DNA from 3 places in the Pseudanabaena sp. CCNP1317 genome. Region 2 is predicted to be linked to each of the others. Evidence: riboswitches for the same ligand, from Rfam matches in the RefSeq annotation. Region 2 holds a riboswitch; each other region holds the start of a gene.
What was found. Region 2 has a riboswitch for cobalamin ahead of VB775_RS00360 (DUF1636 domain-containing protein). Riboswitches for the same ligand answer to the same signal wherever they lie in the genome.
Positions count from the first base shown of each region.

Region 1 (11,086 bases), on a different contig from region 2:
GCTGTTTGTTAATCATCAGCACCACCGCAGGTTTACCGTTAAAGCTACCATCGCCACGCTTTAACGCTGTTCCCGTTTTGACCTCAGCTACATCTCTCAACAGAATTGGTTTGCCATTATCAACCTTGACTACTGATTGCTGTAAGTCTTGAATTGATTTGACTTTGCCAATACCGCGTACAAGTAGTTCCTGACCACCGCCAATCTGGAAGCCAGCAGGTGCGTTAGAATTTGCGCCTCTAGCTGCATCAGTAACTTCAGTCAGAGAAACATTCAGCGATCGCAATTTGGCAGGATTGACTAGCACCTGATTCTGACGTTCATCACCACCATAAATGGTCACCTGAGTCACCCCTGGGACGGATAAAATCTGGTTTCTCAGATTCCCTTCAACCAACTGGCGCAGATCCATTAGCGAAGTTCTGCCCTGACCATTCACCGTAAAGGCATATTGCAAAATAGTTCCCAGTGGCGAAACTAAAGGCGAAATTTCTGGCGGATGTACCCCTTCAGGAAGCTGATTTGTCACCTGCTGAAGTCGCTCTGTAACCGATTGTCTGGCTCGGTAAATATCAGCATTTTGATCAAATACCACATTCACCATCGACAGCCCCACCTTAGAGGACGATCGCACAATCGTTACCCCTGGCAAGCCATTAACCGCACTTTCAATCGGGATTGTAATTTGTGACTCCACTTCATCGGGCGCAAGTCCAGAAGCTTCAGTGTGAATATCGACTTGAGGCGGTGCAAATTCAGGAAATACATCCAGAGGCATCTGCGTCACAGTAAAGACTCCCCACAAGGTGATTAAAATCGCACAAACGACAATCAGCCATCGCTGCACGATTGAGCCTTTAAGAATCTGGTTCAAAATTGAGTTAGACATCGAGCTTAAACGTCTCCCTGATTTTTAGAACGAGAGTTAAGCTTTAGTTTTTTGCGACTGCTTTGACGATTTTTGAGTAGAAAAATTCCACCACCAATCAATGCCAACGCACTACCGCCAACAACTACACCACCAACTAGCAAGTTATTTTCTTGCGACAATACACCTTGATCGCTGTGAGCAATTCCTTTAACGTGGGCTTGATTATGTTCTGCTGTACTTTGGGGAGTGGCGATCGCGGTTGCAACTGCATTAGGACTAGCTACTGTACTGGGACTAGCTACTGGATCGGCTTTCTGAGTCTTGCGAGATTGGGCATAGAGAGACAAACTACCCTGAGTCACCAGTTTTTCGCCTACTGATAGACCATCAATAACTTCAATATTTTCTCCCTGCGTCTTACCAGTCTTGACTTCCACTGGCTCATAGAAGTTTTGGTACTGCACAAATACAAGCTGTTTACCATCGGCTTCAACCAAAGATGTTACTGGAACCATCACCCCTGCGGCACTTTTTGCGGTTTGAGCGATCGGTGTAACAATAATCCCAAGCTGTTGATCGGTTTCAGAATTTATCTGCACGCGCTGAATCTTGCCTTTAGACTGAAATTCATCTCCATGTCCGACATGGGCAAATACAGGGCTGGCGACGGCTAAAATTGCTGCTAGGGCAGCACTAACTAATGGCAATTTTTTCATAGGATATCCTCACAATGGCAAAAGGCTTAATAAATTCTTCAGTAGCTTGCCAGAGGTGCGATGAAATCGAGGTGAAATGCTAATTGTTTCGCTACAATCAAGCTCGTGATTAATTTACTTAGATCCATGCGAATTTTGCTTGTAGAAGATGAAATAGACTTAGGAACAGCGATTAAGCAGGTTTTAATTTGCGAAAAATATGTAGTGGATTGGGTAACTGATGGCGCTCAAGCTTGGTACTATCTCGAAAATCAATGGACAGACTATTCTGTGGCAATTTTTGATTTGCTCCTGCCCAAACTATCAGGGCTAGAACTATGCCAAAAACTGCGATCGCACCAAAATCCATTGCCCGTACTCATGCTCACGGCTCTAGGACAGCCCGAAAATCGGATCGCAGGGCTAGATGCAGGAGCTGATGACTATTTAGTTAAACCCTTTGTGATGGAAGAACTTTTGGCAAGGTTACGCGCATTGCAAAGGCGATCGCCAAATTTGCAACCACAAATTCTCACCATCGGCAAATTTTCTCTGGATTATGCCAATAACGCACTATTAGTGACGGAATCTGATCAAGTATCACAGGTTATTCCCTTAACAACAAAAGAGTTTCAGATTCTCACTTACCTCATGCAAAATGTCGATCGCATTATTTCAGGCAGCAAAATTCGCAATCAACTTTGGGATCTCAATGAAGAGCCAATCAGCAATGTAGTCGCGGCACAAATGCGTTTATTACGTCGTAAATTATCAAGCTATGGCTGTGAATGTCCGATTGAAACGATTCCCAGTCAAGGCTATCGGTTTAACACGCAGCCATGAACACCCATCTATTATTTCGCCGTAGCCGTACTCGTCTCGCACTTTGGTATGCGGGGGTGATGGCAGTAATTTTGAGTTTGTCGGGATTTGGTATGTATCGCTTTCTGATTCAATCCAATTGGGAAGCGATGGAACGGGAAATGGAATCGATCGCAGGGACTTTGCACGATAGTTTAGAACCGATGTTACCTGCTTCTGAAGAACCAACCGCAATTTTACGGCGGATTTTGCCAGAACTCTGTTTAGTAGACCAGCCTTGTAATGTCAGTCCTACTCTAATTCAACGGCATACTACTGGCATTAGCGATCGCAGTACATATTACATCCGTCTCTTCAATTATCAAGGTAAACTAATCGCCTTTTCCCCCAGTCAGATACTTAGAGAATTACCTTCAAGTTTATCTGATCATCCTTGGCAAACTTTTCAAAGTGCTAATGGAGTCCGTTATCATCAGTTCACGATTATTCTCCATAGCGATGATGCCAAGAGTCATCAGAGCCAACAACATAAAGTCAAAACTTCTTGGGGCTATTTGCAAATTGGGCGCACCTTAGAACCCTTTGATGCAGAAGTAAAGCGAATCAAAATAATTTTGGCGATTGGGTTGCCGATCGCGCTGATTTTAATCGCTATTTCTAGTTGGTGGCTATCTAAACTAGCAATGCAACCGATTTACAAATCCTATCAACAACAGCAACAGTTCACCGCCAATGCTGCCCATGAATTGCGATCGCCCCTCGCCAGTCTCCTTGCTACTGTCGAAGCAATCTTACGAGTACCACAAGCTAATCTCGCAGATACGCAAACTATGCTCTACAAAGTAGAAAAGCAGGGAAGGCGCTTGAGTAATTTAATTGCTGACCTACTGCTGCTGTCTAGTCTTGAGCAAAATTCATCTCCAAAAAAATTTCAATCCTGCTGTTTGAATGATTTAGTCAGCGACTTGACCGAAGAAATGTCAGAACTTGCTACTGCATCGGATATTCACTTAACTAGTCAAGTTCCTTCTATGGAAATCTATGTACTTGGCAATGAATCACAACTTTATCGACTGGTATCAAATCTGATTGCGAATGCAATTCAGTACAGTCCTGCTCAAGGATCAGTGCATATCAGTTTAGAAGTCCAAGACCACAATGCTGTTATCGCGGTGAAAGATACAGGGATTGGCATTCCTAAGGCTGAGCAAAATCGAATTTTTGATCGCTTCTATCGAGTTGATGGCGATCGTTCTCGCAAAACGGGAGGGACGGGTTTAGGCTTGGCGATCGCTCAGGCGATCGTGCATCATCACCAAGGTCAAATTACTGTCAAAAGCGATCGCAGTCAGGGCAGTTTATTTATGATTCACTTACCATGCTTTAAGCACTCACCAACAGCGCTGTTCCATACATCACGGCTAGACCCAAACTAAATCCAGCCAAACTTGATTTAGACAACCACGAACCACCCTGCTTTTGGGCAGTGCGAGTTAGATATGACCCAACCTCGACAATTACTTGTAACACGGCTCCTGCTCCAATACTCAAAAACAGCACGGCAAAAATCGGCATAAACGCGAATGCTCCGATCCAAGTGCCGATCACCGCAGGTAACCCCGCTAAAGCGACTAAACCAATCAGAGTTCTGAGTTTTGGGCGCAGGTCAATGAGCGGAGCTGCAATGCCAATTCCTTCAGTAATATTGTGGAGCGTAAAACCTATGACAAGCAGAGATCCTAGAGCCGCTTCCCCAACCGCAAAAGCAGCCCCGATCGCCAAGCCTTCTCCTAAATTGTGAATACCAATGCCTAAAGCCATGTATGTCGATAACTTAGTTCCTTCTGGAGCTTTACCAGCTCGTCTACCAATCATAAAGACTGTTAAGAAGCTAGCCGCAGTAATCAACCAAACCAGTGTACCGCCTGAAAAAGCTGTAGCGACTTTCGTTGCTTTCTCGATTGCTTCTAGAAGGGTATCAACAAACAAGAAACCCAACATACCGAGAGTCAGCGCCAATAGAAATTTCATGCCCTGACCACTCAGCGCTTTTAAAGCTGGGTAGAACATCATTCCCAAACCAACAGGGACAATACCGACATACAACCCTAATAAGGCAAAGCTCAACAAGCGATTGCCAGAAATCATGGGAGTTTGCACCGCGACTTCGATTTTATGCTCAAACGCTGCGCCCGTATTCGTCAACAAATTAATATGATGAGCTTCTCCTTCGACCCATTGATAAGGCAGCCGAATCCAAGCACTCGAAAGCCGAGGCAACTCACCTGCTGGATCTTGCGTAAATTGCCAATAGGCTCCATCGATTTGCACTTGAGCAATTTGCATCGGTTGTGAGCCATCAGCACGAACGGAAAGGGAAATGCCTGTCTCATCTAAAACTGTCTGTTCTACGGTGAGTTTTTCTACGGGTGGTGCAGAACTCTTCAACAGTGCTAGTGGATTTGTCGTTAGAAAAATACCAATTAATGCAGTAATCAAAACTAGGGGAAGAATCACCCAAAGCCAAGTATTTTGTTTTTGCAGTTTTTGCTCATTCATGCCATTACCTCAAAAGCAGACATCCAACCTAATTCGAGAAATTCAGACTGATGGGCATGGAACATATATTTTCCAGCCTCAAAGTCTTTAAAAGAAAACTCTAAAATGCCGCGCTGGGCTTGGATCATCGATACCGTATCGATTATGCGATGGGTCGGGGTAAGCGTTGTGCCGTGATCGTAGAAATCAAAGAAATTAGCGTGGAGATGAAAAGAATTGAGCGGGTCAAATTCAACCACATTGATCAGATAAATCCGAATTGGGCGATCGCGTTCAACCCGAATTGGACGCTTCATAAACTCGAAGGGAATCGTATTGATCGCATAGACTTCATTCTTCTCGTCAAAATTAGTGTCAAAAGCATTCATCACCATGACCAATTCCTGCCAATTGGCATTTTCAGGCGTTCCTAGTTGCCGAGATTTCGCCACCGCTTCCTGTTCGAGATGCTTTTGAGGATCGGGGTCAACAATAAATGCTCCATACATTCCTTTATGCATATGGCGTTTAAATGGAACCGAGTGGCAGTGATATAAATGACAACCAAATGGTTTTGCCTCAAACTCATAGGTGACTTCCATCTCAGGAAATGCTTCGAGTGTCCCCGCAATTCCATCTTGACGCGCTGAATGAATGCCGTGAAAGTGAATTGTGTGGGGATGAGATCCAGAATTCTTAAAATTGATCCGTACGCGATCGCCCTCTGTGACTCGGATTGTTGGTCCAGGTACTCGCCCGTTATACGTCCAAGCTGGGTATTTTACCCCTGGGGCAATTTCAATTTCTTTTTCTTTTACAACAATGTCGTATTCTCGCAACGTTTGACCATTCGGCAACTGCGAGACTTTCCCCCCATCCCAATCGGTTAACATTTTGCGCGGGTCAAATCCATTTTTAGTCGAATCAACCTCTCCGACCATCATGTTACCGCCATGCACCATGCCCGACTGGGACATATCCATCCCTTTCTGATTGCCCTTTGATAAGTCGGGGGATTGAGCAACCGCATTGGCAGGGAATAACTTACCGAAAAGAGTTCCAGCCCCTAGTAAGCCTGCTCCAAGGAGAGAGCGTCGAATTGGATTAGGTTCCATAAAAAATATTACCGTTGAGCAGGGTTAAGCCATAAATAGCTTTCATAATCGTTTCATTATTTGATTTATCATAGTTGATAATCTGAGTAAAAGAAAATATTTATGATGCAGTCCCTACTTTTATTTGTCTTAGCCGGATTATGTGAAATCGGCGGCGGCTACTTGTTTTGGCTATGGTTACGAGAAGGCAAAAGCATTTGGCTAGCAATTTTAGGATTGCTTGCATTGTGTTTATATGCTGTTCTTCCCACTCTACAAACTGCAAACTTTGGCAGAGTGTATGCAGCCTACGGGGGAGTCTTCATTGTGTTATCGATCGCTTGGGGATGGTTAGTTGATCGGGTTGTCCCTGATAAATTTGACCTAATCGGTGCTTGGATCGCTTTTTTAGGGGTATTGGTCATCATGTATGCCCCAAGACATTAGAAACAGCAGTTATTAAACCCATTAAAACGTAATGTGCAACTAAGAATTAGGATGAAGACTTGCTTTTTTCCTAATTCTTAGTTGCACATTACATAGTGAATAATTAGTGGGAAGGGAGCATAAGTTTTGCTTTCAATTCTCATCACCTTTCCAACAAATATGACACATTACCCGCAAAAGGAGAATGACGACACTTCGCTCTGCCATTATCCTTTTGGGGTACATCATGATAGCCAATACTCAGTAGCTATACAATTTGATTTAGATTGATTCTAACTTCTGCTGTAACCATAATCCTCCAATCAACCCCAATCCTAAAATAGCAGTGAAGTAAAATAACCCGATAAATCGAACTAACATCGGTGGGGCAATTCCTTCTACATCAATTTCTTGAATCACTTGGAATGATTGGAATTGACGGTTGCTAGTTGGGCTAGGCGATACTTTAACTTCAACTTTGTGAGGCGCACCATCAAAGAATTGCTCTTGCCATGTCAGTAACCCCTTAGAATCGGCAACACCTTGATAGCCAAAAGCTACCCAGTTATTTTCTAATTGAGTGGACTTAATTGCAACAATGACATCACTGACAGGCTGATTAGTTTTGCTGTCAGTGATTTTTGCTTGAAAAGCTGCCATCTGTCCAACCGTAGTGGATTTATCTCCAGTTAACTCCAGTCTTAGTCCTTGAGACTCGATTAAACCAGAATTATTAGCAGTAGATGTCTCTGACTCCATGCCTGATTGTGCTTTGACTAATTCGGCACTGATATTAAAGAACAACAGGGCGGCGATCGCTAAAACAGTCACACCACTGAGAAGTAATCGAACTCGTTGCGGGGCAATTTCTCCAGCTTGAATCTTAGTCTTTTGCCCACCACCGATAATCCAACCACCACCAAACCCGATCGCTAACAATACTGCAATAAGAATAGGAAAGTAGCGAAACTTCAAGGGATTTTCAGGAACTGTGAGATTTAAGGTTTGCTCAATTGGGGTAAACGCATCAGCTACAGTTGGATTGACATTGATCTTCAACTGATACTCACCACGAATTGGAAAAACCTGCTGGACTAAAAACTCACCTGTAGGAGCATCTCCAACAATGTCCAAAAGTTTTGTCCCCTCCACAATTGGAAAGTCTGTGGTAAACCAAGGTGTTGGTGCAGGAGTGAGGATTTGTAGATGAAACTGTGCATTCTGTAATGACTTACCTGCGGCATCTCGCGCCTGTAACTTTAACTGGACAGGTGAATCGTACTGCCCAGAACCTAAATATTTTGTGGCTTCTGCTTCTAATGGAGTCACTTGCGCGATCGGCGGCGCGGTCACTAATTGCACAGAGGGTTGGGATGATTGAGAAACCCCAATGAATGCGGTACTTGCGATAATGATGAAGCAGGTGAAGCCCATCAAAAATGTTGATAATTTAAACTTTGATAACACGATTAAAAACTCCTGTAAGTGCTGAACTCGAACATTAATGACAACTCACTCCAAGTGTGTGATGTCGAAGCGAATGAACGGAGTCATGCACCGCAGGATAAGTTGTAAAGTAAACCGACCAAATTATTAGCGCCCACAAGACAACATATAAAACTGCTTGTACTTGCACTGACATAACGAACTGCTCAGTCCGCCACCATATTGTTTGAACGGAATTTTTCATTTTGTACCTCGCAAATGAAATAAGAGTTTGAAATTGCTCATTAGCGGGTGTCCTGACTCAAAAAGCTGATTGCTTTTATTACAGTTGCGGGACAGTGTTGGATTTGCACCAAACTTTCCCCGTCTCCTCTAGTGACTGTTCTTCACTAGAACTGATAAGCATTTCAAACTATACCAGCATGAGTAATGACTATCTTGTGGAAGGAAAAAACTTAATGCTGCGTCTAAGGTGTATCTAAAGTTGAGATCACTCTAAAAAATATCTGATAAGTCAAATGCTTTTTAGAGCGATCGCAATGCAAGAATCAGCATTTTTTATGTGTGACTGTTTTTCTGAGAAACTTTTGGGGAAACCGTGTCAGGAAAACGCCGCCGCAATCCGTATAGCCAAACTAAACCAAAAATACCTAATGCGATCGCCACAAGACTGATGACTTGGGCAGTACGAAGCGATCCAACCATCAGGCTATCTGTACGCAACCCTTCAATCCAAAAGCGCCCTAGACTATAGGCGATCGCATAAGTCATGGTTAATGTCCCAGTTCTGATTTTGGGAAATCTGAAGAATAGAAACATCAAGATTGCAAACACACCCACATTCCAAAGCGATTCGTACAGAAATGTGGGATGAAAGTATGATTCGCTTGCAAATTCTGGTGGGCGGCGATCAACGGGAATAAATAATTTCCAAGGAAGATCGGTCGGTCTGCCAAAAGCCTCAGAGTTAAAGAAATTGCCCCAACGTCCAATTGCTTGACCTAAAATCAGCGCAGGCATAACAATATCTGTCATTAACCATGCTGAGATTTTTTGGCGTTGGCAAAAAATAATTGTGACTATTGCACCGCCAATGATTGCGCCATGAATCGCGATGCCGCCTTCCCAAATTGCAAAAGCCTTATACCAAGGTTGATTTTGGAAGCGCTGCCATTCAAATAAAACATAGTATAGACGGGCGCAGGGAATAGCACCAACCACCAACCAAATTACGAGATTGCCGACTATATCTGGATCGATACCACGTTTTTTTGCAAGTTTTTGGGCTAATAGTGTGCCGATAACAACTGCGGAGGCAATCAGCATTCCGTACCAACGGATCGAAAATGATCCGATTCCAAAGGCGATCGGACCTGGAGATGTAAACTCAAATGCAAATGGTAAGAAGTTAAGCATTAGAAATGATGTTGTGTGAAGTTGAAACAAGAATCTATTCAAAAACAAAAATGTTGGTAACAGCTTTTTTGAGGGTTAATGATCAGGCAGCATATAAAGAAAGTTACGATCGCCTTGATAGCCTGACAAATCAGCAAGCTTTTGAAGTGTTTGCTCACCTTGATAAAACTTGCCATTGATATCCCATGTAGGTACTGTCTGAATCTTAGCTGCTTCGCATAGTTGAGGCTGGGCATTTTTACCATCAGGAAGGCACTCAATCCAGTTCAATTCGGCTAAAGCTTCTTTGCCAAAAAGTTGCTTTTGTTTGTAGCAATGCGGACAGGTATAGAGAACATACATCTTTGCCCCGATTTGTTTGAGATGCTTAGCTAGGGCAATTTCGGCATTGCCTGAAGTTGTCGTAACTTCCCATCCAATTCCCTTTTTAGGTCTTGCTGTTGGTGTTTGGACAATTTGTTTTCCTGTGGCAGCATCAACGGGTAGAGTTACACTAGCGATCGGTTTATTCACACTTCCATAAACAACAAATGTCCCGACAATTGTGAGAGTGGCGATGAGCGCACCTGTGAAGAATAATTTTCCGATATCTTCCCATTTACGACCGATGATAGAAAATACAAATAAACTAGTAGATAGAAGTGCAGAAGCGATGCAATAAATACAAGCGGCTTGAATTACAGTAACTAGCAAATAAATCAAGTAACCACTAAATATCATCATGGCAGTACCACCCATAAAGAGTAGTAATCCTGTCCAGTTATCTAGCTTGGTACGAAGTTCTTTTTGTTCTTGCTTAACCAGTAGAGGCGCGATCGCAAAAGCAATCATACTGGCATAACCCAAGCAACCAAATAGAGATAGTGGCAAGCCAAAAATTTTGGCATAGGGAGAGGTAAGCACAACATCACAGGCATTAGTTGGACAAGCCACTGACGATTGGGAAAAACTAACAAAGGTTAGATAGGCAGTAATAACCACTCCTAACGTGGAAATACCAGCCATAATCGGGCGTTGATATCGCTGTAACCAACTATGCGATCGCTGTTGCTTGCGGAGTTCCTTGACTTTTTGAGCAGTGGATGAGATGGTCTCTTCAGGAATATTTTCGTTCATGATTTTTAATTCGGATTTGACTGATAAATTGACTATTTGAGATCTTTAATGGCTGCTTGGACTTCATTTATAGCTTTAAGATCACCTAGGCGGGTATATAGTTCTTCTGCTCGTTGAAATGACTGCACAGCTTCTTGGTTACGCTTTTGTTGTGCCAAGATTTTACCCATATTAAAGTGGGCAAGGGCATCTTCAGGATTGTTTTTGATGATTTCACGGTAGGTAATGATTGCCATAGAAAGTTTATTTTGCCCAATATATAAAGTGGCGATTACTTGTTGTATAAGTGGATTGGGTTTAAGTTTGGCAGCAGTTTTATAAAAACCAATAGCTTCATCTAATTTGCCTTGTGTAGTTAGAGCTTGGGCGATCATTAGATTTGTTTCAAGATGACGAGGATTAATTTTAAGAATCTGCTGATACCTTGCGATCGCTTCTTCTGTTGTAATCTTTGCTCGGTCTAAACTTACGCTAGTAAATAAAACATCTGGATTGGTGGGAGCAAGGCGGACAGCTTTGGCATAGATATCTGAAGCGGCTTGGATGTTCTGCTGCTTTTCAAAAACATGACCTAGATCAAGATATGCTTTCACATTATTTGGAGCAATGGTAATCAGTTGTTGATATGCTCTAACCGCATTTGCAAGATCATTTTGACTATC
Region 1 is NZ_JAYGIF010000058.1:19,995-31,080, reverse strand. It holds gene VB775_RS12295 (efflux RND transporter permease subunit) at 1-889, opposite strand, end outside; gene VB775_RS12290 (cobalt transporter) at 895-1,587, opposite strand; gene rppA (two-component system response regulator RppA) at 1,714-2,409, shown strand; gene rppB (two-component system sensor histidine kinase RppB) at 2,406-3,824, shown strand; gene VB775_RS12275 (ZIP family metal transporter) at 3,772-4,947, opposite strand; gene VB775_RS12270 (multicopper oxidase domain-containing protein) at 4,944-6,041, opposite strand; gene VB775_RS12265 (YnfA family protein) at 6,144-6,467, shown strand; gene VB775_RS12260 (hypothetical protein) at 6,729-7,913, opposite strand; gene VB775_RS12255 (CbtB domain-containing protein) at 7,948-8,136, opposite strand; cobalamin riboswitch at 8,161-8,307, opposite strand; gene lgt (prolipoprotein diacylglyceryl transferase) at 8,451-9,308, opposite strand; gene VB775_RS12245 (vitamin K epoxide reductase family protein) at 9,384-10,424, opposite strand; gene VB775_RS12240 (tetratricopeptide repeat protein) at 10,457-11,086, opposite strand, start outside.
Region 1: linked by a shared signal. The riboswitch ahead of VB775_RS12255 (CbtB domain-containing protein) and the one ahead of VB775_RS00360 (DUF1636 domain-containing protein) in region 2 are both predicted to bind cobalamin.

Region 2 (11,086 bases):
TGGTTCTCCTTCAGGATTAAGGCGGCGATAGAGGGCAGCGCGGCTGACCAGACGGCTTTGGATCTGCTCAATTGGTGTGCGGCGATCGGGACCACCAATATTTTCAGCGATGCAGAGATGTAAATGCCATCCTTCCGTCACTACGGTCAGATAGCCATCATAGAGTTTAAAGATTTTCGGTGGAGCATTAAATTCCAATTCCAAGACGCTGCCATCCACCATGTGACCAATGCCAATGTCCTGCCAACGCTCTTGACAGAGATGATGCAGCAAGGGAGCCGTTACATCAAGATCGGTGGGAAAAAATTCATATTCAATTTGACCGCCATTGGGTAAGGGTTCAATTTCGGTGAGATTAAGGGGAGTGACAAGGCGGGAGAAGGTGTTCATAGTTGTTTATTAATTTAATGAGGATTAGGGCGGCGCGAAGCGCTGCCCTAATCTGTTGATCGGTTAAAACTGAAAACTTAAACTGCCGCGAATCGTGCGCCCACCGTCGGGAAAACCTGCAAATAGCTGAAAGCGTTGGTCGAAGATATTCTCAATACCAAGGGTCGCAGATATTTGGGCGGTGATGGGAGCGCGAAGTCGCAGGTCGAAGGTGGTCTGTCCAGACAGAAATTCGGTATTCAGGTTATCAGTGGGAAAACCACTAAGGGAATTCATGAATAATCCTGCATACCATCCCTGCGGATTTTCGTAGGACAGCCCAATATTCAGTTTATTTGCCCCTGCAAAGCGGAGTTCCTTGCCATTTTCCCCTGCGTTGACACTGGAGATGATGCGCGGATCATTGAGCGTGTAGTTGGCAGCAAGGAAAAAGTTGGGAACAATTTGCAGATTTAATGATGCTTCCAGTCCATTTGTCACCACCTGACCGAGATTCTGGAAAGTGCCAGAGATGCCATTGACGGGCGGCGCAATTCTTTGGAAAGCAATCAGATTAGAAATGTTATTGGAGAAAGCGGTCAGCCGAAACAAACCAATATCGCCTAACTTTTGATCGATGCCGATGTCATAACTGTCGCCAGTTTCAGGTAAGAGGTTAGGATTGCCGATATTCGTGGGGTTGGCATTAAATAAATTGGCGATTGTGGGGGTGCGGAAGTTGCGGATATAGTTTGCCCTAACAGTTGTGGAATCAGTGAGCGCATATTTAATTCCTACCGATGGCGTGGTTGCCGAACCATTTACTAAGCTGCTGAACTCTTGCCGCAGTCCTGCGGTAATATTCAATCTATCCGTTAAATCGTTGCTATATTGAGCAAACACAGCCCCTTGGGAAATATTGGCATTATAACTAGGGGTAAGCACGTTGGTAGCAAGGTTTGTGGTTTCACTAATCGCATTGGTGGAGCGATAGTCAAAGCCATAGGTGAGGATCTGTGTGGGCGCAAATTTCCAATTGTGCTGAATTTGAAAACCGAGGCTATTTTGACGGGTTTCAAATCGCTGTGGAGTTCGTGGCGTATTTGTCAGAACGGGAGGATTGCCAACAAGGGTATTAGCGGCGGTGGTGCGGTTGTCAAAGCGCGTATTTAAGCGATCGCTAAAAGCTCTCACCAACAATAGCGAGTCATCCCCTTCACCTAACTTCTGTTCCAATCCTAAATCAAGAAATACCTGATCGGTAAATTTGCGATTATTATCGGTGAGACTATTAAAAAATCCTTGCCCAAACAAGGGATTGGCAATTGGCACACCCCCAGGGGTTCCCTGATTTTTAGCAAGATAGAAGCCTGTGAATGAGAGTTTTGTGCGATCGCTGGGCTGATATTCTAATTTGATGTTCGTGTTATTAGCGATCGCGTCATTATTCGTTCTGACACCACTAAAGCCGACTTCAGGAATGCTAAAAGGATAGTTATTTTGAGCCTGTGTGCGTGAAAATCCCACTAAATAACTAAATTCACCGACACGCTGACTCAGTTGTAATGACTGCTCATTTAAGCCATAACTTCCTAATTCCACCTTGGCATTAGCCGTAAATTTTTCCGTTGGGCGGGTAGTAATGATGTTAATAATCCCACCGATCGCATCGGAACCATAGAGAGTCGAACCACCGCCTGGGATGACTTCAATCCGTTCGATAATACTGGCGGGAATTTCTGATAGGTCAAAGCCACCACCACCAACATTATTCACGGGGCGACCATCGATCAAAATCAAAACTTGATTGGTATTGGAACCCCGAATAAATTGACCACTAAGGGCATTGAATTCTGTGCCAACAGTGCCGCCACCAAGAATACTGGGCAGAAATTTCAAGGCTTCTTTGGCAGTTCTTGCACCCTGTTGTTCGATCTCTTGGCGATTGATCGTGTAGGCAGGACGAGTGCCATCCTGCAAGGTTGCATCACGACGTTGAGTGGAAGTGACGGGGCGATTGAGGATTTTGCCAGTTACGGTAATGTCAATTTCAGGCTCCTCATCTTCCACCGCGATCGCTACAGGGATCACCATTATCGAAAGCCCCAGCAGCATCCAAGACAATCCAACAATTTGAAAAGATTGGACAAGAAAATATTTTGTGAATTGGCTTGATAATTGACTTAATAATTTATGGGTGAAGCCGTTCCTTCTAGTCATTAATAGAATCCCTAGGTTTATTACAAAAGTTTTAAATGGAGTCTCTGAATGAGGGGATTGTTAAATTACTTGAAGTCAAATTTTTAGAGTTTTTGCATAAACAAAATCAAGAATGATAATCATTCTCATAATTTAACATTTACATATAGGTGGTAATTGTGTCAACCCTAATTACCTATCGATCGAATCACAGGAGATTTGAGTGCAAAGCTCTGTAACCGTTGTGGGAAAATCTATGAAGGCGGTAGTACCACAAAAAGTTTGCGCTTGATCGCCTCTGGACGCTCTTGGTAGGGAACGGCTCCCGTGGGATGCTCTAAATATTGTTGGCAAAATTGCGATACATCAGTTGCCGCCTCTAACGGGTGCAGATCGCTAAAAATAAACGTATGCTTATTCGCTCCTGTAAAGGCAACCGCACAGGCGCGATCGCAAGCTGCCATACACTTCACAGGCTCAACTTGTAAGCGATCGCCTAGTCCTGCCAGATTCTCGCTGAGAGCATTAAAAAGATGCTGTCCACCTCTCAAGCCTTCATATTCCTTTTGGGTATTGGAAAAACGGCAAAGGGTACAAACAAAGAGTTTATGTTGAGTCATTCTGTCTATCTCGTGTTTACTTATTTCGCACAAAAAAATTCAGTGATTTCTGTATTTCTCAAATTTTTCCAATGAGAAACTAGCCAAATATTTGGAATGGAATAGATATAAAGAATCTCAGAAAAGTTGGCAAAAGCTCTCTTAACTTTGATTTGAGATAGATCGCTGCGAATGCAAAAAAAGACAAATTAGTGAATAGTTTGCCCAATGGTCATATAAAGATGTGAATATGACAAGCTGTCTAGCTTGCCACGGCAAAGCTTTGATAGAATCACTCATTCTGTAACTCGCAGATGGGATATAGGTTTACAAGAGTTGTTTGGTGGGCATCCTGACTCGAAAAGCTTGTTAAGAAAGATCAATTAATGATCAATCAACTTTCATCACAGTTGCGGTACAGCGTCGGATTTACACCGAACTTTCCCCGTTTCCTCTAGTGACTGCTCCTCACTAGAACCAAACAATGTACTGAACTATATCAGTATGATTGCAACATAGCAAATGACCCATCAGAATTGCCGCAGAAAATTAAACGAAGCTACCAATTTTTGGTAGTGAGGCTTCGCCTCGCCATCAAAAATCTTAAATTACAGAACCCTTTGTCCTTTTTATTTTTGCTGTAACTGCGCGATCGCCTCATCACACCATTCAACCCACATTGTCTCGTAGCGAATTCCGCAACGCAGGGTTAAATAGAGATGTCGTTGTGGACGCGCCAAATTTGTTGTATCGCCAAATTCTGGTTCAATGGAGTAATAATAATTGAGCTTTTGTTGATGGATTTGTTTACGTCTTTTAATTTCATTAATGAGAATCTCTTCAGGAACAATAAACCCACTACGGACTTTTACTAATAATCCTTCTCGAACAGAAGTAGGTTCTGATGGTTCCATAATCCAATTGATTAAATCCTGTTTGCCAGCTTCCGTAAGGGAGTACATTTTTTTATCGGGTCGATTTAACTGAGGGATATTTTCCATTTCAACTAAACCTTTTTCTTGCATTTTTGCTAGTTCGCGATAAATCTGCTGCGATGTGGCTTGCCAATAGCAACTTACTTTTTCGTCAAATTCTTTGCTGAGGTCATAGCCAGTATGGGGAGACTGAAGCAAGATGGTGGCGATCGCATGGGATAGGGACATAGGTTTTAGTTTTATTTGAATTTATTAAATTTTACTTGACATATACAACTTGTTGTATAAAACTGATTTTATAAAGTTGGTTTTATATGGCTATCTAGTTTTTGTAATTAATTACATTAGAAACAATTTAAGAATTGTCTAGATCCCCTCCAGCCCCCCTTAAAAAGGGGGGCTGGAGGGGGATCTCTTAGAGCTTTTGCCCGCAGAAAGTAATTCTTAAATGGTTTCTTAAGTAACTTAGCGCAATTAAATATAAAACCCTAAAACCTGTGGCGCACGCTGCGCGTGCGCCACAGGTTTTAGATCTGGTTTTTAATAATCACGTTGAGTTTTAGGGATGTTTTAGCAGATTATCCCTCACAACCGCCGCAGAGCAAATTACACATAGCAGATTATGAATACAGAGAAAATCAGCAGCATCGGTTGGCAGCGCAACTCTTGGATTGGCATTGTTGCGAGCGGTTTAGTTGTAGTAGGTACAGGAGTTATTCTTTATCAACGTTTTGTGCTTTCAGAACAGCCTGCGCTAACGAAACCCCTGACTGTATCTACCGTTAAGCTTGCACCTGTGAATTCCTACAACATCACGCGCTATTACACAGGCGAAGTCGTAGCAACAAGACGCACTGATCTGGGATTTGAGCGTGCAGGCAAAGTAATTGAAGTTTTGTATGATCGCGGACAGATTGTTGAAGCGGGAGCCGTAATTGCCAGATTAGATACGCAAAATCTACAAGCACAATTATCGCAATTAGAGGCGCAGAGATTACGAGCTTTAGCGCAATTACAGGAATTACAGAATGGTTCGCGGCAAGAAGTAATTGCATCGGCGCGATCGCAGGTTTCTGATTTAGAAAATCAATTGCGCCTAGCCAATACGCGGAGCCAACGCCGAGAATCGTTATATCAAGAAGGGGCAGTGAGCAAAGAGCAGTTTGAAGAAGTTGCTTTTAATCGTGATGCCTTGGCGGATCGCTTAGCGGCGGCGCAAAGTCAATTGGAAGAAGTCCAAAATGGCGCGAGAATTGAACAAATCAATGCTCAAGCGGCGGCGGTGGCTCAGATCGAAGCTAGTATTCTGGATTTAGAAATCACGATCGCCAAGAGTAATTTAACGGCTCCCTTTCGGGGTGTCATCGGTGAGCGCAATCTTGATGAAGGCAGCGTCGCACAGGCAGGACAAGCGATCGTGCGGCTAGTGGAAGCGGTAAATCCAGAACTGGAAATCGGTGTACCTTTTGCAGTGGCGGCGACTCTGAGAGTGGGCAGTAGTCAAACTGTGGAGATTGGCGATCGCACTTATGCCGCGACCGTGATCGCCATTAAGCCTGAAACTAATTTGCAAACCCGAACTAGTACAGTGGTTTTGAAATTGCAAAGTTCTAGTCAAGGTTCCAATCAAGGGGCGAAGAAAGCAAGTGCCAATACCGCTAATTTTGCGATGCCCAAATCGGGCGAAATTGCCCGCCTGAAAGTATCACAAACTGAGCAGATACAGGGGTTTTGGTTGCCAACTACGGCGCTCTCTAGGGGTGAGCGTGGTTTGTGGTCATGTTTTGCGATCGCCCGCGATGGTGATGCCTATCGAGTAGAAAAACGCGATGTGGAAGTTCTACATACAGAAGGCGATCGCGTTCTCGTCAGAGGTACTATTTCTGCCAGTGAAGAAGTTGTCAGCAGTGGTACACAGCGCTTAGTTAATGGACAAACGGTAACTAAATAAAACGTAAAACCCTCACCCCCCAGCCCCCTCTCCCATCAAGGGAGAGGGGGAGTAAAACTATTTCTTGTTCCCCTCTCCCCTTTTGGGAGAGGGGCTAGGGGTGAGGGCTTAATTTAGACAAACTTACAGCCGCTAGGTTAGGCAAACTATGGCACAACTATTCTTTCGTAATCTCCGCCTATTAGCCTTGGTCATCTTTTTGATCGTTGCTTGGGGAACCGTCAACTATGAATCTTTACCGCGATTAGAAGATCCTGAACTGACATCCCGTTTCGCGCTGATTACCACATTCCTCCCAGGTGGCACTGCCGAGCGTACTGAAACCTTAGTTACCGATCCCATCGAAGAGAAGATTGCCGAAATCTCTGAAATTAAGACCTATGAATCAACTTCAAGGACAGGAGTATCAGCGATTTCTGTCGATCTTTTGGATAGTGTTAGTAGAAGTCAAGTGCCTCTAGTTTGGTCTCGAGTGCGCGATAAATTGCGTGATGTCCGCGCTACTCTCCCCGCCGAAGCAACGGAACCAGAACTAGATGAGGGTGAAGTGCGTGGCTACGCATTGTTAACTTCCATTAATTGGGATCAGGATAGTCCGCCCAACTATGCGATTTTGCGACGTAGAGCCGAAGTGTTAGAAACTTCGCTTAAGGCAATATCAGGAACCGATGAAGCCAAAATTTTTGGTGCACCCGATGAAGAGATTGCTGTAGAAGTGAATACCAGTAATCTCGCTAGTTTGGGCATTACCACCGCCGAACTCGCTAACCAAATCCAACAAAGCGATGCCAAAACCTCCGCAGGACAGTTTCGGGGTGAGAATAATTTACTGTATGAAGTTAAGGGTGAACTCGACACATTGAGCCGTCTGCAACAGATTCCGATCCGATGCCCATCCTGTCAATCTAATCGTGATTTTCGCCTATTGGGTGATATCGCGACTGTCAGTAAAGGGATTGCCATGCCGCCCACAGAATTGGCGATCGCTAAAGGCAAACCTGCGATCATGATTGGAGTCTATGTACAGCCCCAATATCGCCTCGATCGCTGGTCAGTCGATGCTCAAAAAGTTCTTAGAGAATTTCAAGCGGATTTGCCAAAGGGACTCAGTTTAGAAGTTGTCTTTGATCAAAGTCGCTATGTGACAGCAAGATTAAATAATTTAATTAGTAATCTGCTATCAGGTGCGCTGATTCTCTTTCTAATCTGCATCTTGATGATGGGTTGGCAACAGGCGATCGTCGTGCAAATTACATTGCCCCTTTGTGTGGCGATCGCCTTAATTGGTATGGGCATTTTGGGCATTCCCTTACACCAAATGTCGATTACAGGGCTAATTGTCGCTTTAGGCATTCTCATTGATAACGCGATTATTTTAGTCGATGAAATGAATATGCGAATCAAGCAAGGAATGCCCCTTGAAGCCGCAATTCTCGATACAGTGCAGTATTTGCGAGCGCCACTTTTGGGTGGCACATTAACTACTGTCTTCTCATTCGCACCGATCGCATTACTTTCGGGGGCTGTGGGCGAATTTGTGGGGACAATTGGACTGAATGTGATTTTGGCAGTTATGGCTTCCCTCGTGGTTGCTCTGACGATTACCCCAGCGATCGCCGCCATTGTCTATCGCTGGAGTCATCAACGCACTTTTACCAGCAGTGGCATCATTTATCAGGCGATTGGTAATCGTCGATGGTTACAGACAGGATTCGCCAATCAAGGCTTAACTCGATGGTATCAGCGATCGCTAAGCTGGGCACTGAGCCATCCTAAAAAGGCGATCGCGCTTACCCTGATTCCTTCCTGCATCGGCTTTGGGCTAATGAGTACCCTCAGCTTACAGTTTTTCCCACCTGCCGATCGCGAACAGCTTACCCTAGAGCTAGAGATGCCCGCCGCCAGTTCTCTCAACCAAATTCAAAAGCTGACTCAAGATGTGGAAAAGCAGTTACGGACTCATCCAGAGATTCAGCAGGTGCATTGGATGCTAGGGCGGAGCGCTCCCAAGGTTTACTACAACCAAATCACAAATCGTGAGAATGACAGCAGCTTTGCCAATGCGATTTTACAAACTCAAGGTGTTGCCTCTAACAAACTAATTCATGATATCCAAATAGAAATGGATGCCGCCTATCCTGCGGCGCGGGTATTGGTGCGTCAATTTGAGCAAGGACCGCCTTTTGAAGCCCCGATTGAATTGCAGGTTTATGGCAATGATGTTGATGTTCTGCAAAATATTAGTGAGCAATTGCGATCGCTATTGGTACAGTTACCATCAATTACCCATGTGCGAACTCGCCTGACCGATCGCTTTCCCCAACTCGCCTTACAGGTTGACGAACCCGAAGCGCGATCGCGGGGTCTGAGTCGCCGCGACATCGCTCAACAGTTAAACAGTGCCACCGAGGGCATTCGTGGCGGCACAATTCTCGAAGATACGGAAGAAATTCCTGTGCGCGTCAGGTTTAGCGATCGCGAACGGGCTGATCTCAATCAACTGCAATCGACCAGTATTCTGCCCAGCGATCGCAACGGCTATATTCCCCTAGAGTCCATCAGCACCCTCACCCTCGAAGCTAAAAATGCGGCGATCACCCGTAAAAATGGGCGGCGAGTCAGCACCGTCGAAGGCTACCTCACAGCAGGAACCATCCCTAGTCAAGCTCTAGCCGAGTTTCGTCCCATATTAGCCAAGCAGTTTCAACTGCCACAGGGCTATAGCTTAGAATTTGGTGGCGAAGAAGCCGAACGTACAAGCGCCACAGGCGGACTGTTAGGCTATGGCATCATTTTAGGAATCGCCCTTGTGGTTACGTTAGTTTTATCGATGGATTCCTTTGCCTTAGCTGGATTTATTGGCATTGTCGCAATTCTCTCCGTGGGATTAGGTGGACTCTCCCTCTGGCTATTTAACTATCCCTTTGGCTTCAACCCGATCATTGGCACTGTTGGACTAGTCGGTGTAGCGGTGAATGATTCTATTACCGTGCTGACTGCGCTTAAAACCGATCTCAAAGCACAAACAGGCGATCGCCAAGCCATGATCGAGGTGATTCTCCACACCACTCGCCATGTTCTCACCACCACCTTCACCACGACGGCAGGCTTTTTACCCTTGATTCTATCGGGAGGAGGCTTTTGGCCTCCCCTCTCAGTGGTCATTGCAGGTGGTGTATTTGGCGCAACGATGTTGGCGCTCTACTTTGTTCCCTGTACCTATCTACTGTTTGTGGATAATCGTGGATAATCATTGATGCAAAATGGTGAGCAGTTGGTATGTTTTCTTGCTTTGTCTTGACGCTTATTCGACCACGATGGGCTTTCTAAAAAGTGATTTTTATGATGAGAATTGCCGCACAAAAGTGTGACGGTACTTTCGTGAATTGGGATAAAGCTAAAATTAATACCAATTCATGAAAGTGTTTTCATACTTTTGTGAATTAAAAACCAAATCCAGTAAGGTTTTTAAAAGCACAAAAGCCAAACTCAGCAAGGTTTTTAGAGCATGTTGGAGAAGTTTTTACCCCCTCTAACTCCCCCTTGTAAAGGGAGAGAATTTAAGTTTCTCCCCTTGTAAAGCGGGGATTAAGGGGGGTAAAAGCAGAAATTTATGCTAAGTAGGAGACTTCTCAAATACACTCTTAAAAACATAAAATAACTTCAGTTCGATATAGCCATTTGCGGTGTGCAAAGCACGCCGCAAATGGCTATATCGAACTGAAGTTAAAATAGTGTAGCCATTTTATGTTTTGGTATATAGAGCTATCTGTCATACGAACATTGATTTAGGGATTTTGAAGTGATTACTCGACAAAAAATCGGGGTGATTGGAGGTGGGCAACTAGCTTGGATGATGGCGATCGCTGCCAAGCATCTCGACATTGAGCTAACCGTACAAGCAGCAAGTCCTGATGACTCAGCCGTAACCGTAGCCGATCGCGTGATTTACGGAAAAGTTGCTGATGCTAGTGCTACCGCCCAGCTTGCCGATCATTGCCAAGCGATTACCTTTGAGAATGAATTTGTCGATCTGGTTGCTTTACAAAAGCTGACTGATCGTACTGGCGATCGCAGCTTATTGTTTTTACCAAAATTAGAAACCTTGGCGATCTCTGTCGATAAGCTAAATCAACGTCAACATTTTCGCGAGCATCATATTCCCACGCCCGAATTTTATGCTGTTGATACAATATTCGACCTTTTAACGGCAGCTGAAAAATTGAGTTATCCTTTAGTACTCAAAGCGAGAAGACATGGCTATGACGGCAAAGGTACTTGGGTAATTGCCGATGAAAGTGAAATGCGATCGGCTTGGGAAAGTATGCATCAAGCCCCTGCGATCGCTGAAGCCTTCATTCCCTTTGAGCGAGAACTTGCTGTCATTGCCGCACGATCAGAATCAGGGGAAATAGCCATTTATCCCGTTGTCGAAACTCTGCAAACCAATCAAGTTTGTCGTCGCACGATCGCCCCTGCAAGGGTTGACTCGACAATTAGTAAAAAAGTAGAAACCATAGCGCGACAGATTGTGACCACCCTAGATGCGATTGGTGTATTTGGAATCGAATTCTTTTTAACAGTCGAAGGCGAAATCAGCGTTAATGAAATTGCACCGCGTACCCATAACTCAGGACATTACACCATCGAAGGATGTCAAACTTCCCAATTTGAGCAGCTATTGCGCGTTGTTAGTGGGAGGCAATTAGGTAACGTCTCAATGGTTGCATCTGTGGCTGTGATGGTCAATTTGCTGGGTTTTGAGAAAACATTGGGTGTAGATGCTGATTATTTAGAAAAACGCAAGGCGATCGCTAGTTTCCCTAATACTCATATCCATTGGTACGGTAAAAAGAGTTCTTCAGTCGGGCGTAAACTTGGTCACGTTACAATTTTGGCTGAGACTCATGATCTAGCTATAAATATTAGCGATCGCATCGAAAGCATTTGGTACAGCAATTAGAAATCACTAGGTAACAAGGGGCTTAAGCCCCTTGGCTCTTAATACAGTATTAAAAATTTCTGAATCAAGC
Region 2 is NZ_JAYGIF010000001.1:83,807-94,892, reverse strand. It holds gene VB775_RS00370 ((2Fe-2S) ferredoxin domain-containing protein) at 1-390, opposite strand, end outside; gene VB775_RS00365 (TonB-dependent receptor) at 454-2,589, opposite strand; gene VB775_RS00360 (DUF1636 domain-containing protein) at 2,823-3,188, opposite strand; cobalamin riboswitch at 3,492-3,664, opposite strand; gene VB775_RS00355 (PadR family transcriptional regulator) at 3,797-4,330, opposite strand; gene VB775_RS00350 (efflux RND transporter periplasmic adaptor subunit) at 4,725-6,053, shown strand; gene VB775_RS00345 (efflux RND transporter permease subunit) at 6,202-9,303, shown strand; gene VB775_RS00340 (5-(carboxyamino)imidazole ribonucleotide synthase) at 9,856-11,016, shown strand.

Region 3 (11,086 bases), on a different contig from region 2:
TTTATAAAGAGAATTGCTGCTTGTATAGGGACTTATACTTTTTCCCCTAAGCAATTAGCCAACAAGTGAGTGCCGCCGCGATCGCATCCGCCGCATCATCAGGACGTGGAATCGCATCAAGACTTAACTCCCGCTTTACTGCTTCCTGTACATCACTTTTATCAGCATTGCCATGACCAGTGAGAGCTTGCTTGATCTGTGGTGGAGAAAACTCAATCGGTTCAATATTGTGTTGATTGAGAACTAATACGATTACGCCTCTAGCTTGAGCCACATTTACCAAGTTTCCCATTCGATAAAAGAATAACTTTTCCATTCCCACCACTTGCGGTTGGAACTGCTCGATCAGCGTATGCATATCTTCATAAATAGTCTTAAGGCGATCGCCAATCGGTGTTTGCTTCGGTGTCACAATTGTGCCAAATTCTAAGAGTTTTGGTGTGGCAGGTTTGTCAACCTCAATTAAGCCAAACCCCACAATTGCCAATCCTGGATCAATCCCTAAAATTTTCATATTAGCAATCCTAGCAGAATCTTTGCCCACAACACATAAATCCTCAAAACAGAAGGTCTTGCGAAACCTCACTATCAGTCTTAAAGATCTAGATTGAGATTTTTATTGTCTACATGTGTCGTGTAAAAACTTAATCTAAGATGGTTTTGAGATATCTGTAAGGCTTTTAAGCTATAATGGCAGAGTGTTTTTGAGTCTTTATTCAAAAGACATCCTAAAACACCATCAAAAGCGCCCCTAAAATCATTTTTTAGAGCTTTAAAAAAATCCATAAAAGCGACATAATTTTTGGAGTTGTTTACCTTCATGCCTGAGATCGTTACAGAAACTTACAATGCCAATCAGATCCAAGTACTTGAGGGTCTAGAAGCAGTTCGTAAACGACCTGGGATGTATATCGGCACAACTGGGCCAAAAGGATTACATCACCTCGTTTTTGAGGTCGTTGACAACAGCGTAGACGAAGCCCTTGCAGGACATTGCGATCGCATTTTAGTTGAGCTTCTGCCCGATGGCTCTGTACAAGTCTCCGACAATGGGCGCGGTATCCCCATTGACATTCACCCCAAAACTGGTAAATCAGCCCTCGAAACTGTACTGACTGTTCTCCACGCTGGTGGTAAATTCGGCGATGGCGGCTATAAAGTATCAGGTGGTTTACATGGTGTCGGAATTTCCGTAGTTAATGCCCTATCGGAATGGGTGGAGGTATCAGTATGGCGCTTGGATACAGTCTATACCCAAAGATTTGAGCGCGGTTTTCCTGTTAGCGATCTCATCCCTAGCAAGAGTCAAGAAACAAGGCGCGGTACACAGGTGCGTTTCAAGCCTGATCCGCAAATCTTCACTACTCAAACTGAATTTGAATACGACATTCTCGCTAGCCGCCTCAAAGAGCTTGCCTATCTCAATGCTGGCGTAAAAATCGAATATTGCGATCGCCGTGGTGCAGAACTTCGCACCGATATCTATTGTTATGAAGGTGGTATTCGCGAATACGTCGCCTACATGACCCGCGACAAGGAACCGATTCATACTGACATTATTTATGTGAATGGTGAACGCGATAATGTGGTGGTGGAAGTTGCTTTGCAATGGTGCATTGACTCCTACAACGATAATGTTCTCGGTTTTGCCAATAACATCCGCACCATTGATGGTGGTACGCACCTTGAGGGTCTAAAAACGGTTTTGACCCGCACAATGAATGCCACAGCACGCAAGCTGAAAAAGCTCAAAGATGGCGACTCAAATCTGGCTGGGGAAAACGTCCGTGAAGGTCTAACGGCGGTGATTTCGGTCAAAGTTGGCGATCCAGAATTTGAAGGGCAAACTAAAACTAAACTAGGCAATACTGAAGTGAGAGGTATTGTTGATTCCTTTGTGGGTGAAGTTCTCAATGAATATCTTGAGTTTCATCCTGCGGTGGCAACTTCGATTATTGAGAAAGCGCTACAAGCCTTTAACGCTGCGGAAGCCGCCCGTCGCGCCCGTGAGCTAGTCCGTCGGAAATCCGCCCTAGAGTCTTCGACCTTACCTGGAAAGCTTGCCGATTGTAGTTCTCGCGATCCCAAAGAATCCGAAATCTTCATTGTTGAGGGAGATTCTGCAGGCGGCTGTTTTGAGGGTGACACGCTCGTTGCCTTAGCTGACGGACGAAATATTAGTTTCAAGCAACTGGTAGAAGAAGAACAGTCTGGCAAGCAAAACTTCTGCTATACGATTCGCAACGATGGCACGATTGGAGTTGAGCGGATTATCAATGCCAGAATTACTAAGCAAAATGCTGAGGTAATTCGTGTCACTTTAGATAATGGTAAGCAGCTAATTTGTACGCCTGATCATCCTTTTATGCTGCGCGATCGCACCTACAGGGCGGCGGCTGAACTGACAACTGAAGATTCTTTAATGCCGCTCTATCGCAAGCTTTCCAGTAAAGCAGATAAGGGTATTACCATTGATGGTTACGAGATGGTGTGGAATCCCAAATCTGATGGTTGGTTGTTCACGCACATGATCGCAGATTGGTATAACCGCTATCAAGGTGCTTACCAAGCCGAAGATGGAGAACATTGTCATCATCTTGATTTCAATAAACTTAATAACAATCCAACTAATCTCAAACGTTTACCAAAGTTAGAGCATTTGCAATTGCATCAAGTTCACATTGCCAAAACCTTGCATCGTCCTGAAGTCATCGAGAAATGTCGTCAATTAAAAACTACGGCGGAATTTCGCGATCACATGAGTCAGAGAATGCAAGAACCTGCAACCAGAGAAATCCTCTCGCAACAGGCAAAAGCACAGTGGCAAGATGCTGAATACAAAGCCTATATGACTGCGAAGTGGCGTGAATTTTATGAGGGCAATCCTGATTATAAACAACAAAATTACCAGCAGTTAGATCAAAGTCAGCGCGAATATTGGAGCAATCCTGAACATCGTCAGCAGCAATCTACAAGAACAAAAGAATTTTTCGCCCAAAATCCTGAAGCAAAACAACGTTTATCAGAAATTGCCCAACAACAATGGCAAGATAGCGATTTGATCGATTGGCGGCGTGTAAAAACTCAAGAGCAATGGACAGATAGCTTTAGGGCGAAACGTAAAGCTGCCTTGCAACAAACCTACTACCGCAAAACCTTAGCTGCCCTTAAGCAAGTTGCAATTGAGAATGGTTGTCTTGATTTAGATGCCTATCGTGCTCATCGGATTGATACCCGCGATAAATCTCTTCTGAAATTTGAGACATTCTGCGATCGCTATTTTGAAGGTAATTCTGAACTTGCGATTGAGGCGGTTGCTAATTACAATCACCGCATTGTCAAGATTGAGAATCTAACCGAGCGCATTGATGTTTATGACATCGAAGTGCCAAACACTCACAACTTTGCGCTTGCTAGTGGTGTATTTGTACATAACAGCGCTAAGCAAGGACGCGATCGCCACTATCAGGCAATTCTTCCATTGCGTGGTAAAGTTCTCAACATTGAGAGAGCCGATGACAGCAAGATTTATAAAAACAATGAAATCCAAGCCCTGATTACAGGTTGCGGGTTGGGGATTAAAGGTGAAGACTTTAATGAGTCCCAACTGCGCTACCACAAAATCATCCTCCTTGCTGATGCGGACGTTGACGGAGCGCACATTCGGACATTGTTGCTGACATTCTTCTATCGCTATCAGCGAGAATTGCTTGATCGCGGCTTTATCTATATTGGATGTCCTCCACTATATAAATTAGAGCGTGGTAAAACCGCTCAGTACTGCTATAGCGATAACGACTTACAGAAATTAATTGCCACCTTCCCACCCAATGCGAATTACAACATTCAGCGCTTTAAAGGTTTAGGCGAAATGATGCCTCAACAGCTATGGGAAACGACAATGAACCCAGCCACGCGATCGCTCAAACGTCTCACCATCGAAGATGCTGCCGAAGCCGATCGCATCTTCACGATTTTGATGGGTGATAAAGTTGCGCCACGCCGTGAGTTTATTGAAACCTATGGTTCCAAACTAGGACTTGCGGACTTGGATATCTAAATAAAAAAGGCGGCGCAATGCGCCGCCTTTTTTATTGATTGACTGATGTTACGTGGAACTCAGATAATGAACCTCTTGCTGCTAGCTAATAGCGAAGCAGGGCAACCACGGGGGGATTGCCCCTACTCCAATAATTTAGATTTTTGTAGGGGCTGTGCCCCCGTGCCAGCCCTAGACTTAGATGATCGTAGGAATTCTATCCACGTAATACCAATTCACGAAAGTGTGGCAACACTTTTGTGAATTAAAAACCAAACCCAGTAAGGGTTTTAAAAACACAAAATGGCTACGCCATTTTGTGTTTTGGTATAACATCAGTGATTGATAAATCCTCTAAAAGTTTGTGTAGAATTTTGACGCTGAGTTTGATAGTTCCGCAATAGCTGTTCTACTAACTCAGGTAATTTGTCAGCAGGATATTCCGCATATACTTCTCTACCAAAATTAGAATCACCATCACCTACATAAACTCTATAAGTCTCTGTATTAGTTCCGCCCATTCCAACCACAGCAATATCACTGGGATGGTGCTGAGCGCAAGACTTTTCACAGCCTGAAACATGGATATTGATCGGTTGATCAAGTTGCATACAGCTTTCTAGATAAGTGGCAATCTTCTTAGCATCTGACTGGGTATCAGTATGAGCAGATTTACATCCTTTATAACCAGAACAAGCAGCGATCGCAGCATAGGGATGATGAGCCGAAATATATAAGCCTAAATTCAAGATCTCCTGCGTTACCTGCTCAAGATCAGCTTCCGCAATATCCGTAATCAGCAGATTTTGCCAAGGCGTTAACCGCAAAGCTCCACCACCATATTGTTTAGCAAGATTACTTAGACCAGTGAGTTGCTGAGAAGTTAACCTTCCCAATGGAACAACCACACCAATATAGAAAAGCCCCGATTGTTTTTGAGAATGAATTCCCAAATGTTGAAAAGACTCTCTCTCTAAGTGGGAACTTATTGCTTCGTTTAGAGGTGTGATCCCCCTGCCTTCGGCATCCCCCTTGGGAAGGGGAACTTCTAAAGCCCCCCTTCCCAAGGGGGGTAGGGGGGATCTTAGTTTCTCTTCAACTAGATCAAGATACTTTTCCACGCCCCAATCATGCAGCAATTCTCGTAATCTCGGAGGACGCGATCGCGAATGTGTTTTCTGCTCTAGCTGTTGCTGCGTATATTCTCGATAAACTTCTGTTAGTGCCGCAAGAACTTCTAAGACTTGGTTTTCAGGGATTAACACATTCACTGATGCTGGCGAATCGCCGCGATCGCCTAATCCTAAAAGCAAATCAAAATAAATCTCTTGATCAATTTCAACCGCTACCAAACAAATATCATTAGGGAGATCGCTAACCCTAATCGCTTCACCACCATCAAAACAAATACTAAATTTATTAGAAAGAATCGCTAGTTCGGGATGCTGTAATAGATAGAAATTCCATGCTTTAACCAATGGAATTGTATTGATTTTTGCGTGAGCATCAATCCCAGCGCTAGGACTAGCCATCATATTCCGCAAGCCGTCGGTGCTTTGGGTGCTAGAAGCAAGTCCATAATCTTGAAAATCTAGTAGCACTTCTTCGGGCAAAGCTTGACTAGTGCGGATTTGCAGATTTGCACGATTAGTAATTTGGATTTCGTCATTACCAAATTGATTGACTACCTGTAGTAGCGCTTCGCACTGAGTAGAAGTAATTAATCCCGCAGGTAAACGGATACGCGAAAGAATGCCATCTTGAGCAGTGGTGGCATTAAAGAGACTGGGACAAATAGCTGTAGTAGATTGCAATTGAGAATATTCCAAAAAAATATAGATGTCGCCCTCACCCCTAGCCCCTCTCCCAATGGGAGAGGGGAACATGAAAAGCTATTTCTCCCCCTCTCCCAATGGGAGAGGGGGCAGGGGGGTGAGGGTCTTATAAACTTAGCGCCGCTTCAATTTGCGATCGCTCTAAAGATTGACCGATAAATACCAAACGGGTTTGGCGAGTTTCATCACTAGCCCATAGGCGATCATAGGAAGTCTCAAGGCGATCGCCTACGCCTTGCAACACCATTCGCATCGGCTTATTCGGGACATTGACAAATCCCTTAATGCGATAGATTTCCTGATCGGCAATCGCTTGTTTTAGCGATGTTAATAACTGAGTCGGCTCAAAGGCGCGATCGGTCACGATATTAATCGAATTAATATCATCATCATGCTCATGTTCTTCTTCATGGTCATGATGGCTAGGACGAGAATCGAGATTATCCTCAACCGCAGCATTGAAGCCCAATAGAATCTCAGAGCTAATTTTGCCTTCATCACAAGCAATTACCTTAACGCCATCGCGCAATTCTTGCTTGAGCCATGAATGGACTTTATTTTGAGCGTCAGCATCCACCAAATCAGTTTTCGTTAATAAAACCAAATCGGCACAGGCTAACTGATCTTCAAATAGTTCTTCAATGGGAGTTTCATGATCAAGATTGGGATCTTCCTGACGTTGAGCATTGAGCGCATCCAGATCGCCTACCAATTTGCCACTAGCAACTGCCTCGCAATCCACAACGGCGATCACACCATCAACCGTTGCACCATTACGAATCTCTTGCCAACGGAAGGCTTGGATTAAGGGTTTGGGTAATGCTAAACCAGATGTTTCGATGAGAATACAATCAATGCGATCGCGTCTTTTCAATAGTTCCTGCATCGTTGGCAGAAACTCTTCCTGCACGGTGCAGCAAAGACAGCCATTGGTCAATTCCACAATATTCGGTGTAACCTCTGTGCCATCTTCATCGCAAACGCGACAAGAACGCAGCAAATCACCATCAATGCCGATCTCGCCAAATTCATTCACCAGTACAGCAATGCGCCGACCTTGATTATTTTGTAACTGCTCTCGAATGAGGGTAGTTTTGCCACTACCTAAAAAGCCAGTAATCACAGTTACAGGTATTTTCGCTGCCATAATTTGTCTCTAAGAATTTTAAAAAGCCCACATTTTTATAGATTGCGAAGTAGGGGCAATTCACGAATTGCCCCTACTTCGCAAAATAATCTAACCCTTAGGCACAGGGAGCAGTAGAGCAGAAATATTCGAGGCTAAAAATGTAGCTCCAATTCCGCAAATGACTAGACCTGCTGATTTGAGGCTAGGTGATACTTGAGAGAAATCACCTTTGAGGACTTTCTGACCAACCAAAAAAGCGGAACCCGAAATAACTAGTTGAATTAAGGTAAACCCAACTAAATAGGAAACTAAAGCGGTAGTCTGTGCGCCAAAAATTGCTTCCCCATAGGCATGACCATGAAATAGCCCTGAGACTGCGGATAAAGCAATCATCACTAATGCATTAGGGCTATTTTTGGTGGTTAGAAAAACGCCAAATAGCAAAATCGAAGCTGGAACCACTAGCTCGACTACGGGCAAATTAACACCCATGAGGTGCAGTCCAGTACCAAGCATTGCCGATAAAACAAAGAATAGGGGAATTAAGAAACCTTGAGGCTTGACTGCTGCAAATAAACCTACAGCCACAATAAAAGCAAGGTGGTCAAGCCCAATTACAGGGTGAGCCAATCCTGACATGAAGCCCTCAAAAAAGTTGCTAGGAACTCGTCCGCCCATCGGATGGTGCGCTGATGCAGGGCTAGCAAATACTAAAAAGCTAAAACCAAAGGCGATCGCTAATGCTTTAGCTTGAACTGAGGCAAAAATTTTAGATAAATTCATACTCTGTAACTCGCAGATATGGACAAATTAAACTAGTTCTAGCGGGCATCCTGACTTTAAGTACCTGAGTTGATTTTCCTGAAGGGAAAATCAACTTAAAAACAACATATTTAGAATTTGTTGTCTGGTTTTGAAATTAGCGTTAGCTAATTTCAAAACCCCTTAAGTACCTTTACAGTTGCGGTACAGCGTTGGACTTTCACCAAACTTTCCCCATGATTAAAACTAAGCAAATACAAATAATCTACTTAATTTCACTTTTTTAACGGCTGATCCCCGTTAAAGCTAGAACAGCCCTATGACTCTACAATAAGTCGTATACCTTACGAACAAATCTTCACAGATTTATACCAATTCACAAAAGTGTTGCTACACTTTCGTGAATTAAAAACAAAACCCAATTCATAGCAAAACACAAAATAGCTACGCCATTTTGTGTTTTGCTATGAATTGGTATTACGTATGATGAAGAACGCACAATTTAACAATTTATATAATTCCATCAGCAGCCATTTCTTCGCGGGTGTAATTAATCGAAAAATCTAAGAAAAAACCATAAAGCTCAATCTCAGCAACCGCAGGGAAAAGGCGTAAAGTACTGACACCCAAGTTTTTTGGGTTATCTGCTAGCCAACCAAAAGCTTCTTTAGTATGTGCGCGTACTATTAAGACCTCTCCCTCTGAATTATGGCTAAGAGATAGCTCAGCATCCCCCGGACGTAAATACATTTCACTATAAATTTGACCCAACATTCGCCATTGTTGTCGCCAATAAGTCATTCCCTGCCTCTCATGATCGATCGCATATTCCGCTAGGTTTGCGATATTCCGCCATGTAATATCTTCCCTTTGAAAAATTAAACGTAGTTCACTAATAGCTTGTTCACATTCTTCTTCAAACTTGAGTAATGGAATCGGATCGGCGAGACGACGAGGGGTTTTTCCTAAAGTCATGAGTGACTGAATCACAGTTGATTCAATCTGACTAGATAGCTGCTCTTTAACCTTTTTAGTTTGCCAGATTACACCTTGTTCAGAGGTAGCATACAAAGCGGGTAGACGATTTAGTACGTATGCACATACATCATCAATTCCCACTTTTCGTGGCATAACATTTGCCATGTGGGTCAATTGACTTTTTACTTCTTGTTTTACTAAATCTTCTAAAACATTGATTAGGAAATAAGAAGCGGAAAGAATATAGGATTTTAGTTCAGGATTGGGTAATTCTACGTTGTTTTGCCAAGACTGGAGATCAGTCTGATGGGATTCTTTACGCTGTAAATAGCCCTTAATTTCTCGTAATCGATGGCGATCGTTAATACTTAGACTCGCATATTCTGGTGTGTGACTAACTAATGTGAGTGCTTCCTGAAAAGCTTGTGGGACACCCTGCCATTGCAAAGAAGACTTGCTAAAAAGTTTTTGTAGCTTTGCCAGAATATGGGCAGGGGTTTCAACTTTACTAGCCTCAATTTTGGTTGATTTCCGCAAAGGATCACGCTTTACGCCCAGCAGGGCTTGCTGTACTGCGCTAACAGTCTGCTGCTGTAGTTCGTTGTAGGCGCGTTTGCGCTGTTGCAGCCATCCTCGACTCGTACTTGCATAGAGTACTGGCAAGCGATTGAGGGCAAAGGCTGCTACCTCGCTAATGCTAATTGCTTCGCGGGCGGTGGGGCTGAGGTGCTTGAGTTGTTCTTGCACCTCTACGACAACGATCTCCTCAAGGACATTTTTGAGGCTAGTCATAGGTTTTGCTGCTAGAAATTTTACGTTTGATAGCCTGTATAAATATTAATGTCAGTATCAAGTCAGTATCAAATTGATGAATAATTTATAGTAATTTATGATCGGATCAATAATTAGATTTTATTGAACGTACTACAAAAGAGATACTTTCAACAAAATATATCCATTCCTTCAGCAGAAATTACTGTAATTAGTCATTTATTATGTTTTACATAGCGTTTATTAAGTCTAGTGAAGTACGGGTTTGTTTCCCCACCTTCGGCGGGGAAACAAACCTGTTTACCTCGCTTACTTGAAAAGCGCTATATGTTGATTTAAATGATTTTTTTAAGACAATTAAACTGAGCTATTAAAATATATCTAATACTAACTTGCCCAAATTTATAGCAATTTATAGCAAACTTTAAAAGTCTCGAAAAGTAGAGATGGATGAATCTTACTCAAACTATCATATTTAGTCTATGGAGAATGAGTATCAAAAATTGTCATTTGCGCTTCTTGGGGTAAATCTTTAGCCAATTTTAATGAAGACTTTGGTGAGCGATCGCCTGATTGACTATTTGCTTTAGTCGATCCACCTGATCTCAAGCCCGTAGCAATGTGACTATTTTTAGCAATTTGTTCTAAAACTTGCTTAGCACGACTAATCACACTCGCAGGCAACCCTGCTAAACGCCCCACCTCAATACCATAGGAACGATCTGCGCCGCCTTCTTGGACTTGATGTAAGAAAATGATTTCATCTTCTAGTTCTTTGACCGTAACTTGGAAATTGGCAACATTGGGAAGCAGACTCGCGAGTTCATTGAGTTCATGGTAATGGGTAGCAAAAATACCGCGTGCTTTGATCTTATTGGCGATATATTCAGCGACTGACCAAGCGATCGCCATGCCATCAAAGGTGGAAGTACCGCGCCCAATTTCATCGAGTAATACCAATGAATGATCCTTTGCATGATTGAGAATATTTGCGGTTTCATTCATTTCCACCATGAAAGTGGATTGACCTGTGGCAAGATCATCCACTGCACCGACACGGGTAAATATGCGATCGCATACACCTAACGTTGCGGATTCCGCAGGGACAAAACTGCCTACTTGCGCCATTAATTGAATTAGTCCCACTTGCCGCAAATAGATACTTTTGCCGCTCATGTTTGGCCCTGTTAAGACGATTAAATCTGGGCAGTCTGGATTCTGGACTTCATGACCTAAATAGGTAGAATTAGGAACAAAGAAACCTGCGGGAAGGGACTGCTCAACTACGGGATGACGACCGTTGTGAATAGCGATCGCGCGATCGCTGGTAATTTGGGGACGACAATAGTTATAGGTCACAGCAACTTCAGCGAGACTACACAACACATCGGCAGCAGCGAGGGCGGCGGCGAGGGTTCGCATTGGTTCAATATGTTTAGCGGTGAGTAACCTTAACTCCACAAACAGATCATATTCCAATTGCTTCAATTCACTATCGGAATTAAGAATCCTTGTTTCGCGCTCTTTTAGTTCAGGTGTAATATAACGCTCTTCATTAGTCAGGGTTTGCTT
Region 3 is NZ_JAYGIF010000061.1:11,867-22,952, reverse strand. It holds gene ruvC (crossover junction endodeoxyribonuclease RuvC) at 47-514, opposite strand; gene gyrB (DNA topoisomerase (ATP-hydrolyzing) subunit B) at 821-4,060, shown strand; gene cobG (precorrin-3B synthase) at 4,375-5,853, opposite strand; gene cobW (cobalamin biosynthesis protein CobW) at 5,981-7,021, opposite strand; gene VB775_RS13380 (HupE/UreJ family protein) at 7,112-7,786, opposite strand; cobalamin riboswitch at 7,809-8,031, opposite strand; gene VB775_RS13375 (late competence development ComFB family protein) at 8,276-9,535, opposite strand; gene mutS (DNA mismatch repair protein MutS) at 9,995-11,086, opposite strand, start outside.
Region 3: linked by a shared signal. The riboswitch ahead of VB775_RS13380 (HupE/UreJ family protein) and the one ahead of VB775_RS00360 (DUF1636 domain-containing protein) in region 2 are both predicted to bind cobalamin.